Regions from separate parts of the Priestia sp. JV24 genome, predicted to be linked through region 3. Evidence: riboswitches for the same ligand, from Rfam matches in the RefSeq annotation. Region 3 holds a riboswitch; each other region holds the start of a gene.
What was found. A riboswitch is a leader RNA that binds a small molecule or an ion and turns the genes downstream of it on or off. The one in region 3 is predicted to bind thiamine pyrophosphate.

Region 1 (3,280 bases), on a different contig from region 3:
CGTTTAGCATCTAATCCGGCAAACATGCCATCCCACTGTGTTTCTTTGAACTCAGCTTTTACGCCAAGACGTTTAGCTACTTCTTGAGCCAATTCTACATCAAACCCAGTTAGCTTTTGTTTGTCATCATGAAAAGTGAACGGAGGGTATGTACCTTCAGTTCCAATTGTTAATACGCCATCTTTTTTCACTTTATTATATAAATCCTCTTGTGAAGATTTATTGTCTCCATTGTTTGCTTCATTTTTTGAGCTAGAACCGCATGCGGCAAGCACAACTGTGAAAGCTAATAGTAGCGACAAAAGTGCAGCAAATTTCTTCATTTTCTAAACCCCCTAGTATTCTGATAGGAAATGATACTCTGTGATACTAAACAAGAACACAGCAAAAGTCAACAAAAAAAAACTTATACGATTAATGTGACTTAAAATAAGGGAAATATACCTTCTATACACGGTTTGTCATAAGGATACAGAAAGATTTTAAAATTTGGATTAAGTGGATTTTTAAGGGAGATTTGAGGAGTAAAAAGGAAGTTTCATGCGACGATTTTCTCTTTCATTTTTTCATGACTTTTGGTGCAATAAACATATAGTTAAATGTTAAGGTAGAAATAAATTCCTTATGGTACACTTAAAGAAGAATTTATGAAACGGAGCGATATGATGAAAGCCATAAACTTAATCTCAATTGCCTTTGGTGCTATCGCTGGTACATATGCACGTTATTTGCTGAATCTTTCCTTATTATATGCGGGCTACCCAATAGGAACGGTAATTGAAAACCTATTAGGAAGCTTCATACTAGGCCTATTAACAGGATTTTTTGTGTGGAAAAATCCAAAAGAATGGATAAAGCTTGGACTAGGAGTTGGCGTATGCGGCGGTTTTACAACGTATTCAACGTTTGCAGGAGACGTCATTTCTCTCACTCAGCGCCATTTATTTTGGGGAGCCATTTATGTAATGGTCTCTTTAGTAGGTGGAATCCTTCTTGCTTTAGCAGGCTATCTATGCGGTGAAGCGGCAGGGAAAAATTTAGTGAAAGTACATGAGGTGAAGTAAATGAGCATAGTGAGCTTGGCACTTGGCGGGGCAGCTGGAGGAATATGCCGTTATCTTTTGGGTTTAAAAGTTACAAAAACAGTTTCAAACCCTCCTTTTCCAGTATCAATGCTGTTTGTAAACTTGCTCGGTGCGTTTGGGCTTGGTCTTTTTTACGGTAGTTATTATGGAAAGGTTCCGAGTCATGCTTATGATGATTCAATATTTTTAATGATTGGCATTGGGTTTTTTGGTGCCTTTACCACTTTTTCAACGTTCAGTGTGGAAACCGTACAGTTAATTCGAGAAAAATCTTATCGGAAAATGCTGGCGTACGTGGGGATTTCAGCATTTGGAACAGTTGGTTTATTTACAGTCGGTTTACTGGCAGGAACATTTTTATTTAAGTAAAGAGAACGTTTCTAGTAGGGAAAAACAAAAAGACGGAGAAGTAGAGAATGGATAGAAAAGCAGAAGTTTGGAAATACATTTTGTTGATTGTAGCTGTTGCAGGTCAGATCATCGGTTTTTTATTTTTATTTATAAATGTTGTGGCGGCATTTATTTTTTACGGTTTTTATATTCTAACTTTTATTATGTTACTCCTGCTGTTTATATGGGATCGGAAAAAGGAAAAAGACAAGGAAGAATTTGACGACTATACCGATTACTAATCATATAAAAGCAGAATGATGCGGTGCGCCGGACCTCTTACTTAGTAAAGAAGCATAAAAGATACATCTATAAAAGGAAGAGAGCCGTAAGAGCATAAAGAGATATTGTATTTACATCTAGTTGTGTTATAATTTTAAGTGCGAAAACAAAATCAATAAATAGCAATCACTAGGGGAGCTTTTTGAAGCTGAGACGAATGTATTTCGGACCCTTTGAACCTGATCTGGTTTGGACCAGCGTAGGGAAGTGGCGATCATGTTTACATAACGATGCATGCTAACCACTCTACGTTGTAGAGTGGTTTTTTGTATGTAATAAAGCCCTCTACACAAGATGAGGTGATTGAAATTTCTCTTTATTCTGAATGGAAAGGTTTCGATCATGTGGATATTCCTAAATTTCATGTCATTACAACAGATAAGCAGCCAATCGAAGAGCTTCAAAAAGTTTTAACGGCTATCGCGCCTTTTACGGGCGCCGTTCATATTAGAGAAAAAGAGAAAACGGCAAAGCAGATTCAATGTTTACTAGAAAGCTTGCCATTTTGTCGCTCTAAAATTATTGTGAATGACCGAGTTGATGTAGCGCATGCTTTAAAAGTAAAAGGCGTACAGCTTGCTTATCATAGTTTAGACGTTTCGATTGTTATAGACGCATTTCCTTCTCTTATTGTCGGAAAATCAGTTCACTCTGTGGAAGAGGCTTTAGAAGCTGAAAAAGATGGTGCTCACTACATTCTATACGGACATATTTATTCAACACATTCAAAAAAAGGATTAAAAAGTCGAGGGGTAGCAGCACTAAAAGAAGTAGTAGATGCTGTGCAGATACCGGTTATTGCCATTGGAGGAATTACACCTGTAAATGCCAAAGAGGTGCTTCAAACAGGAGCACACGGTATAGCTGTGATGTCTGGTGTCATGCTTGCGCAAGATCCCCTCAAAGCGATTAAACAATATTCTCATATATGGACATCTGGAGGTGGAGAAAATGAAGCAGCATTATGATGTACTGTTAATCGGAGGAGGTATAATCAGCTCTTCTATCGCTTATCATTTGTCAAAACAAGGAGCGTCAGTAGCTATTCTTGAACGCAATCAAATTGGTTGTGAAGCTTCAAGTGCAGCCGCTGGTATTTTAGGTGCTCAAGCTGAAATTGATGAAGAAGGTCCTCTTTTAGACCTTGCTATTAAGAGCAGAAGCATGTTTCCTGAACTGGTGAAGGAACTAAAAGAAAAAACGGCCATCGACGTAGAGCTCATTCAAAAAGGCTTATTAAAAGTTGCTGTAACAGAAGAAGATGCACACGTATTAAAGAAAAAAGCCGCTCAGCACCACGGGTGGGATGAACATGTAAGATGGATCGATGTAAAAGAAGCGCGTTTGTTAGAACCCGGGCTCTCTCCAGACATATACGGAGCCATTACAATACCGGGAGACGGCCAGCTAGCTCCGGCTAAGTTAACGCAAGCTCTTGCTCATGGAGCCTTGTATCACGGAGCAGATGTATTCGAATACTGTGACGTTCATTCTCTTATTATGGAAAGTGAAACAGTAAAAGG
Region 2 (3,280 bases), on a different contig from region 3:
ATGTCTTCCAATGATAAATTCTGCCAACAGAAGCGGCAATCCAATAAAAATCGTAAATAAAATAAACAACGCAAAAAACGCTCCACCGCCACTGGTTCCCGTTACGTATGGAAACTTCCATATCGCTCCTAGACCAATTGCTGCCCCAGCAGATGCTAAAATAAAACCGAGGCGTGAAGACCACTGATTTCCTTTACTCATATAATGTTACTCTCTCCTCTTCTAAACTCAAAACTCACCTGATTAGTACTGTACCATAAATGCAGAAGAAAATCATTCCCGTTTTACTTTTTTCTATAAAACGATATCTATATAGAATAGAAAAAATGAAGAAGCAGCTGCTTCTTCATTTTAAGTTTGATGTTTCTATTCAAAAATCATTCTCTGTACGATGATTCGTCTCCGCGATAGGCTTCTTGATTTGATATTTCTTCAATATGCATATGCCCTTCTCTCTCTAAACGAAGAACCGTACGCTCTGCATCTTCATAGCTCTCGCATGTCACTTGTTTATATTCCATATCATCTTTATCTGTGTAAGCAACTAAATATGTTTCCATTTTAACTCCTCCTATATAACCTATATGTAACGTATTTTGCCTTTTTCGTTTATTTCTAAACATATAGGCTCCAAACATAAAGCCTAGCATACTATAGTAGCGGAACTTCAATTTAAAAAAGTTGAATTTTTCATTATGCACCGATGCAATATGGAGGTTACACTTATGACATTTATTTTATCATTCGTACCAATTGTTGTTCCTTTTGGTATTTTAATTAGCTTAATTGCTTTTACAGCTGCTTTTTTACAATCAAAAGAGCATCATAAAAAGCTCTAGCTTACAAAAGCTAGAGCTTCTTTTTAAAAACGTCTATAGCGTTTAATCAATCCCACAATAATGGCAATTGCTAATAAAACAACTAAAATGATGACAGTAATGACAATTGGCTGATTTCCACTTTGCTTCACTGCAATGGCAATATAAGCCCAAATAAAAACAAGCGGATAAACAGCGTCTCGGTTTTTTAATGTAAACATAATGCCCAGCACAGCTCCTACCAGCAGCATAATAATCGTCCATGTTAACTCGTTTAAGCCAATCAAGTGCTGTATTCCATTTGCTTGAAATACGACAAACACATTGACAATAGTCGCAACAGAAATCCATCCAAGATAAAGCGAAATCGGCAGACGCATAAACCATGTCGTCATTCGAGAATGCTGAATAGTGGAATACACAATCATTAATGTGCCTAGAATAAAGAGCATAACTAAAAGAGATAACTTATAGTAATCGTTTTGGAAAATAAAGATCCACGCACTATTTAACAAACAGTTTAGAAAAAACCAAATGCCGATACGTGCATATATTTCCTTTTGATCTTCTCTTGCAAAAAATTGGCGTATAACCCAAATGGTTAATAATAAATAAATAACGCCCCAGATAGCAAAGGCATAACCCGCTGGTGTAAACAACGTAGGAACTTGCGCAGAAGCTTCTCCCGTTGTTTTGCCTCCTATTGGAATGGCATTTGCTAAATAATTCACAAGTAGTGTAATAGCCAAGCCTACTGTATTTAATACAGCATACAAACGAAATTTCGCCATTTTGTTCTCTCCTTTCTTCTATTTATATGGGAGTGTTTCGGAGACGAAAACGGCTCTTCCCTTCATTAATACCTCTTCTTCCCTAAAAATATGCATTTTTAACCAAAAATGATTAAAAACAGCTTTAAGAAATTTCCTCTTTAAGAAAGAAAAGTTGTTAGCACACAATTCCCCATAACGCTTTCTATTTTTCAGAATATATGGTAAGTTAAACGTAGATTAATAGGAAGTCCACTAGGGGTGCCACCGGCTGAGACAAGTTTTCTTGATCCCTTTGAACCTGATCTGGCTCATACCAGCGTAGGAAAGTGGCAATGTTCAGTTTTTTACTGTCCTTTGCCACTCCGTTTATAAACGGAGTGTTTTTTATTTCCTTTATGTGCTTGTTTGTGACTTCCTCATATTAAAGGAGGATTTTGATGTCATTTTCATCTCAATTAAGACAAGAAGCAAACTATATTTACGAAGCCATTTTTAACCATCCTTTTATTAAAGGAATTGCTGAAGGAAACGTGCCAAAAGAAGCGCTTATTCACTACGTTTCTCAAGATTACGAATACTTAACAGCATTTGTTCGCATTTACGGCGCTGCTTTAACAAAATGCCGCACGCGTACCGAAATGGAAGCCTTTAATGCCGGCATTTCTACGGTATTACATAGTGAAGTACACCCTCACAATAATTTTTGTGAAGTAGCAGGCGTACGTTATGAAGACCTTCACACTGAGACGCTTTCACCGACGGCCAGCCACTACATTAACCATATGACAAGTGTTGCGCATACAGGCAGCTTAGCAGAAATCATTGCAGTGCTTCTTCCATGTCCATGGACGTACGTTGAAATTGGCCAGCGCATTACAGAACAAGTAAATCCATCTCCTTCTCATCCTTTTTATGAATGGATTCAGTTTTATAATAATGAAGAAATGAATGGCACAACACAATGGTTTTGTAACAAGCTTGATGAACTCGCCGAACAAGCGACTGAAGAAGAACGTAACCGTATGAAAGATCACTTCATCAAAAGCTGTGAACTGGAGTATTTATTTTGGGAAATGGCATATACCCAAGAAAAATGGCCGCTTTCTCAGCTTTTACTTTCAAAATAACGAAAAAGCCTCCTATCAGGAGGCTCTTTTATTTCAATAGTTTTTTGATCATTTTCAAGCTTTGTTTTTCCGAAGGATAGCGGAATGACAAATCAAACTTGGTTGTTTGAGACAGCATGCTTTTAAAATGAGTGAATGTCTGAAAGCTGTCTTTTCCATGATATTGACCCGTGCCGCTTTCTCCCACTCCGCCAAACGGCAAATATGGCGTAGCGATATGCATAAGCGTATCGTTTATACAGCCTCCTCCAAATGAAAGGCGCTCCGTTATCACGTTTTGCACATCTTCACTTTCTGTAAATAAGTAAAGAGCTAACGGCTTAGCTTTTTCTTGAACTTTATGAATGACTTCGTCTAGTGTTTCATATTCAATCATAGGAAGAATAGGCCCAAAGATTTCTTCTTGCATAACATCTGATGTCCAGCTTACTTCACTTAACACCGTAGGTTCTATTGTTAGCGTGTTTTTATTGTACCTGCCTCCAACTATAGCATTTCCGTCTTTTAAAAACTCAACTAGCCGAGTAAAATGACGCTCACTGACAATACGGCCGTAGCGGTT
Region 3 (3,280 bases):
TTTCAATCCACTCACGATAAAACTCATTGTTAGCTCCAGGCTTTTCACTGAGTTCTTTTCCTATTTCCCAGTAGCTCCACATACAAGGCAAAAGAGCCGCCACTAATTCAGCTAATGTTCCGCTTTGACCAACGTGCAGCATATAGTGTGTGTATGCAAGCGTTGTAGGAGATGGCTGCGCTTTTTCTAATTCTTTTTCGCTGATTTCAATTTTCTTGGCATACTCACGGTGCAGGCTCATTTCTTCGTTTAATGTAGAATCCAAAAGTGCAGCAAATTTCCCCATCGTTTGAAGATCGGTAGCTTTCATGGCTCCAATCGCAAATAATTTGGCATAATCAATTAGGTAAAGGTAATCTTGAATCATGTAAAAGCGAAACTTCTCCTTTTCAAGCGTTCCGTCTCCCATTCCCTGTACAAAGGGATGATTATGATTTTGACGCCAAATAGGCTGCAGCTTTTCGTATAATCGCTCACTAAATTTCATGATGATCACTCCTTATGCGTATGCAGCCACGTATAAATGAACTGCACCATCACTTTTGTATATTGAATAAGCTGATTCATATCTAATTGTTCATTCACAGCATGTGCATTTGCTAAATTCCCCGGACCGTAAATAGCCGCAGGAATCCCCGCATCAGCTAGCCAACCGCCATCTGTTACGCTAGTTGACACATCGATTGGAGGCTTTTTCCCTTCAATTTGTTCATGAGTATTTGCAAGCAGCTGTACTCCAGCATGATTTTCATCAATTTCTAATGACGGGAAGATTTCTCCTCTGTCTTCAATCATTGATGTGCCTCCCCATTCAAAGGTTGGCAGGTTATCTTTTAACCATGGATCTGCTTTTGCAATAGCTAAAATGTATTCTTCCACTTCTTTTGATACTTGGTCGTATGATTCATTGGGATAATAGTGAACGGTGATCCACAGCCTGCATTCATCTGCAATAAACGCAGCATGCCTTCCCCCTTCGATTACTGCTGGATTAATCGTATTTGTTCCCGGCAAAAATCCTGGATAGCTTTTTGTAACAGCCCAGTGGCGCTCCAATTCTTGCAGCCCTCCGATCACTTTTGCCATCTTTTCAATAGCACTCGCAGCTAACAGCCCTCCTCCAGCATGAATCATACTTCGGCGTGTACCGTCATGATAGGTTTTACTGCTTTTTATCGTAATCCATCCCGTGATCACTCCGCCTTGACCTTGAATATGTAAATCACTCGTATCGGCAACAAGCGCAAAGTCAGCTGTATATCCTTTCTGACAGCATTGCAGCGTACCTGCCTCTCCCACTTCTTCTCCTACAACGGATTCAAAAATCAAGTCTCCCGGCAGTTCGATTCCTGCTTCTGTTAGAAGCTGAACTGCAAATAATGCTCCTGCCAAGCCGCCTTTCATATCAGCAACTCCGCGTCCGATTATCATGTTGTCTTTTACCACAGCTTCAAACGGATTTGTCTCCCACTTTTCATTTTCTTGTACCTCAGCTACATCCATATGCCCGTTAATAATTAAGCTTTGATAGTCAGCTGATTTTTTCCCTTTTAACGTGCCCACTACAATAGGATCGTTGCAATATAAATCCCACATATCGATGGAAAAACCGCAGTTTTTAAGGAAATCCGCTACGTAGCGCTGCGCTTCATGAGAATTCCGTGCAGGAGGCGCCGGCGTTTTATATGAAACAAGCGTTTTTAATAACTGGACTAGCTCCCCTTTGCGCTCCTCTACCTGTTTGACAAGCAAATCAATTGTTTCTTCCATGTATGACACCTTCCTTTACGCATAAAAAAACACTTCTTTCGCAGGAAAGAAGTGTTTTTGTTTATATACAAAAAATTATTATAACGAGTTCGTAAGGAAATACCATACAAAACATCCATTACAATACCTCTTTCCTACGCTAGTATTACCTAGTTCAGGTTATAAGGGTTAAGACTTCTCGTCTCTCTCAGCTTAGAAAGCACCCCTAGTGGCGTTGTATCTCTATAAAATTAAACGATTATCATATGTTTACCTGTAATAGTTTTATCATAGTAAAGCGTTTTATTCAATAGAAAGGTTCATTATTCAGCAATGAAAATAGTTTCCTTTTTAGGAAAACAAAAAGCACACACCTTTTCAAGCAGTGTGTGCTCTTTACTTTTATAAGCTTACTAGTTAACTATCGGCTTCTTTAAAAATACATCGTTTTTCCATTCAGACAGGAAGAAGCGCAAGTTTTTGCCCCGGTCTCACTAACGAAAGCAGCTCATGATCTTCTTCTATCACATACCCAATCACATTCACATTAGCATTTGCAGGCAAATTCGTTTTAGCTATTTGAACCTCTCCTCTGTAACGTCCGTAGCCATCATTGTCCATTGTAATTGCTCCCATTCTGCGTTCTACTGTATGAAATGGCGGCACTGGTTTTACAGATCGAGTATCAACTAAACGCAGAACGTCTCTTGATACATCCGGACGCACGCTGTACGTTCCCTCTATATGAGGTGAACGAATGCGCAGCGGAATAATGCGGCTTTCTTGATATTGAACCAAACGCTTTAATAAACTTGAACCGGCGCATGGATCTCCAATATAAACCTCTGCTACTCCGCATCCGTATAAATCTACTGCAGAAGTAAAAGGACATCTATTACGGTCTTTTTCTCTAGTAGGAAGACCTTGATAAACAGGGCCTCTTTTTTCGTCTTCTCCAGGAATATAAGCGCAGACTGGAATACGAAGTTCATTAAATAAATCTGTCTGCTGTTGAAAAAACGTTTCTTCAAGCCCTGTTTCAGGCCGCGGATAAAAATTATGCCATGCAAGCAGCTGATGATGATGAAGACCTGCAGATAAGAGTGCTTCAATTTCTTGTTTGGATAACGTACTTGCATTAACAGCAATATAAAATTCATTCGCAAGCGAAAGAGTTTCTTCTGCGCTAAAGCCATCGTCTAGTCTAATACCAGATACGCCAAGTGAAGATAGCGACATAAGGCTTTCAATACCTAAATGAACTGGCGTATGCTTAGATACGTCTGCATACACGCTTATTCCACAATCTCTAGCCACATGAAGCAATTCTTTTGCCCGTTCAGCCAAATCTCCTTTTTCTTCTGGAATGTGAAGCGAAGTGAATGCACGTGTGACGCCGCACTCACTCGCTTCTATTAATTTTTTGGGGGCATCACTATCATTTAAATAAAACGAAATGCCAATCATTCAAACTCCCTCGCCATTTCATCGTTAAATCCAAAGAAATAGGTACAAATAAAGCCTGCCGCGT

Region 1: linked by a shared signal. The riboswitch ahead of OK414_RS02605 (thiamine phosphate synthase) and the one ahead of OK414_RS04350 (acetylornithine deacetylase) in region 3 are both predicted to bind thiamine pyrophosphate.
Region 2: linked by a shared signal. The riboswitch ahead of tenA (thiaminase II) and the one ahead of OK414_RS04350 (acetylornithine deacetylase) in region 3 are both predicted to bind thiamine pyrophosphate.

Annotation. Positions count from the first base shown of each region.
Region 1 covers NZ_JAPCIN010000009.1:71,595-74,874, forward strand. Annotated here, with positions in the region: gene OK414_RS02585 (amino acid ABC transporter substrate-binding protein) at 1-323, opposite strand, end outside; gene OK414_RS02590 (fluoride efflux transporter FluC) at 648-1,064, shown strand; gene crcB (fluoride efflux transporter CrcB) at 1,065-1,454, shown strand; gene OK414_RS02600 (hypothetical protein) at 1,502-1,717, shown strand; TPP riboswitch at 1,879-1,980, shown strand; gene OK414_RS02605 (thiamine phosphate synthase) at 2,102-2,725, shown strand; gene thiO (glycine oxidase ThiO) at 2,709-3,280, shown strand, end outside.
Region 2 covers NZ_JAPCIN010000015.1:315,996-319,275, reverse strand. Annotated here, with positions in the region: gene OK414_RS10955 (sodium-dependent transporter) at 1-201, opposite strand, end outside; gene OK414_RS10950 (hypothetical protein) at 378-560, opposite strand; gene OK414_RS10945 (TspO/MBR family protein) at 863-1,609, opposite strand; TPP riboswitch at 1,836-1,933, shown strand; gene tenA (thiaminase II) at 2,029-2,718, shown strand; gene OK414_RS10935 (aldehyde dehydrogenase) at 2,747-3,280, opposite strand, start outside.
Region 3 covers NZ_JAPCIN010000010.1:293,422-296,701, reverse strand. Annotated here, with positions in the region: gene tenA (thiaminase II) at 1-487, opposite strand, end outside; gene OK414_RS04350 (acetylornithine deacetylase) at 493-1,770, opposite strand; TPP riboswitch at 1,885-1,987, opposite strand; gene OK414_RS04345 (MupG family TIM beta-alpha barrel fold protein) at 2,206-3,216, opposite strand; gene OK414_RS04340 (PTS transporter subunit EIIC) at 3,213-3,280, opposite strand, start outside.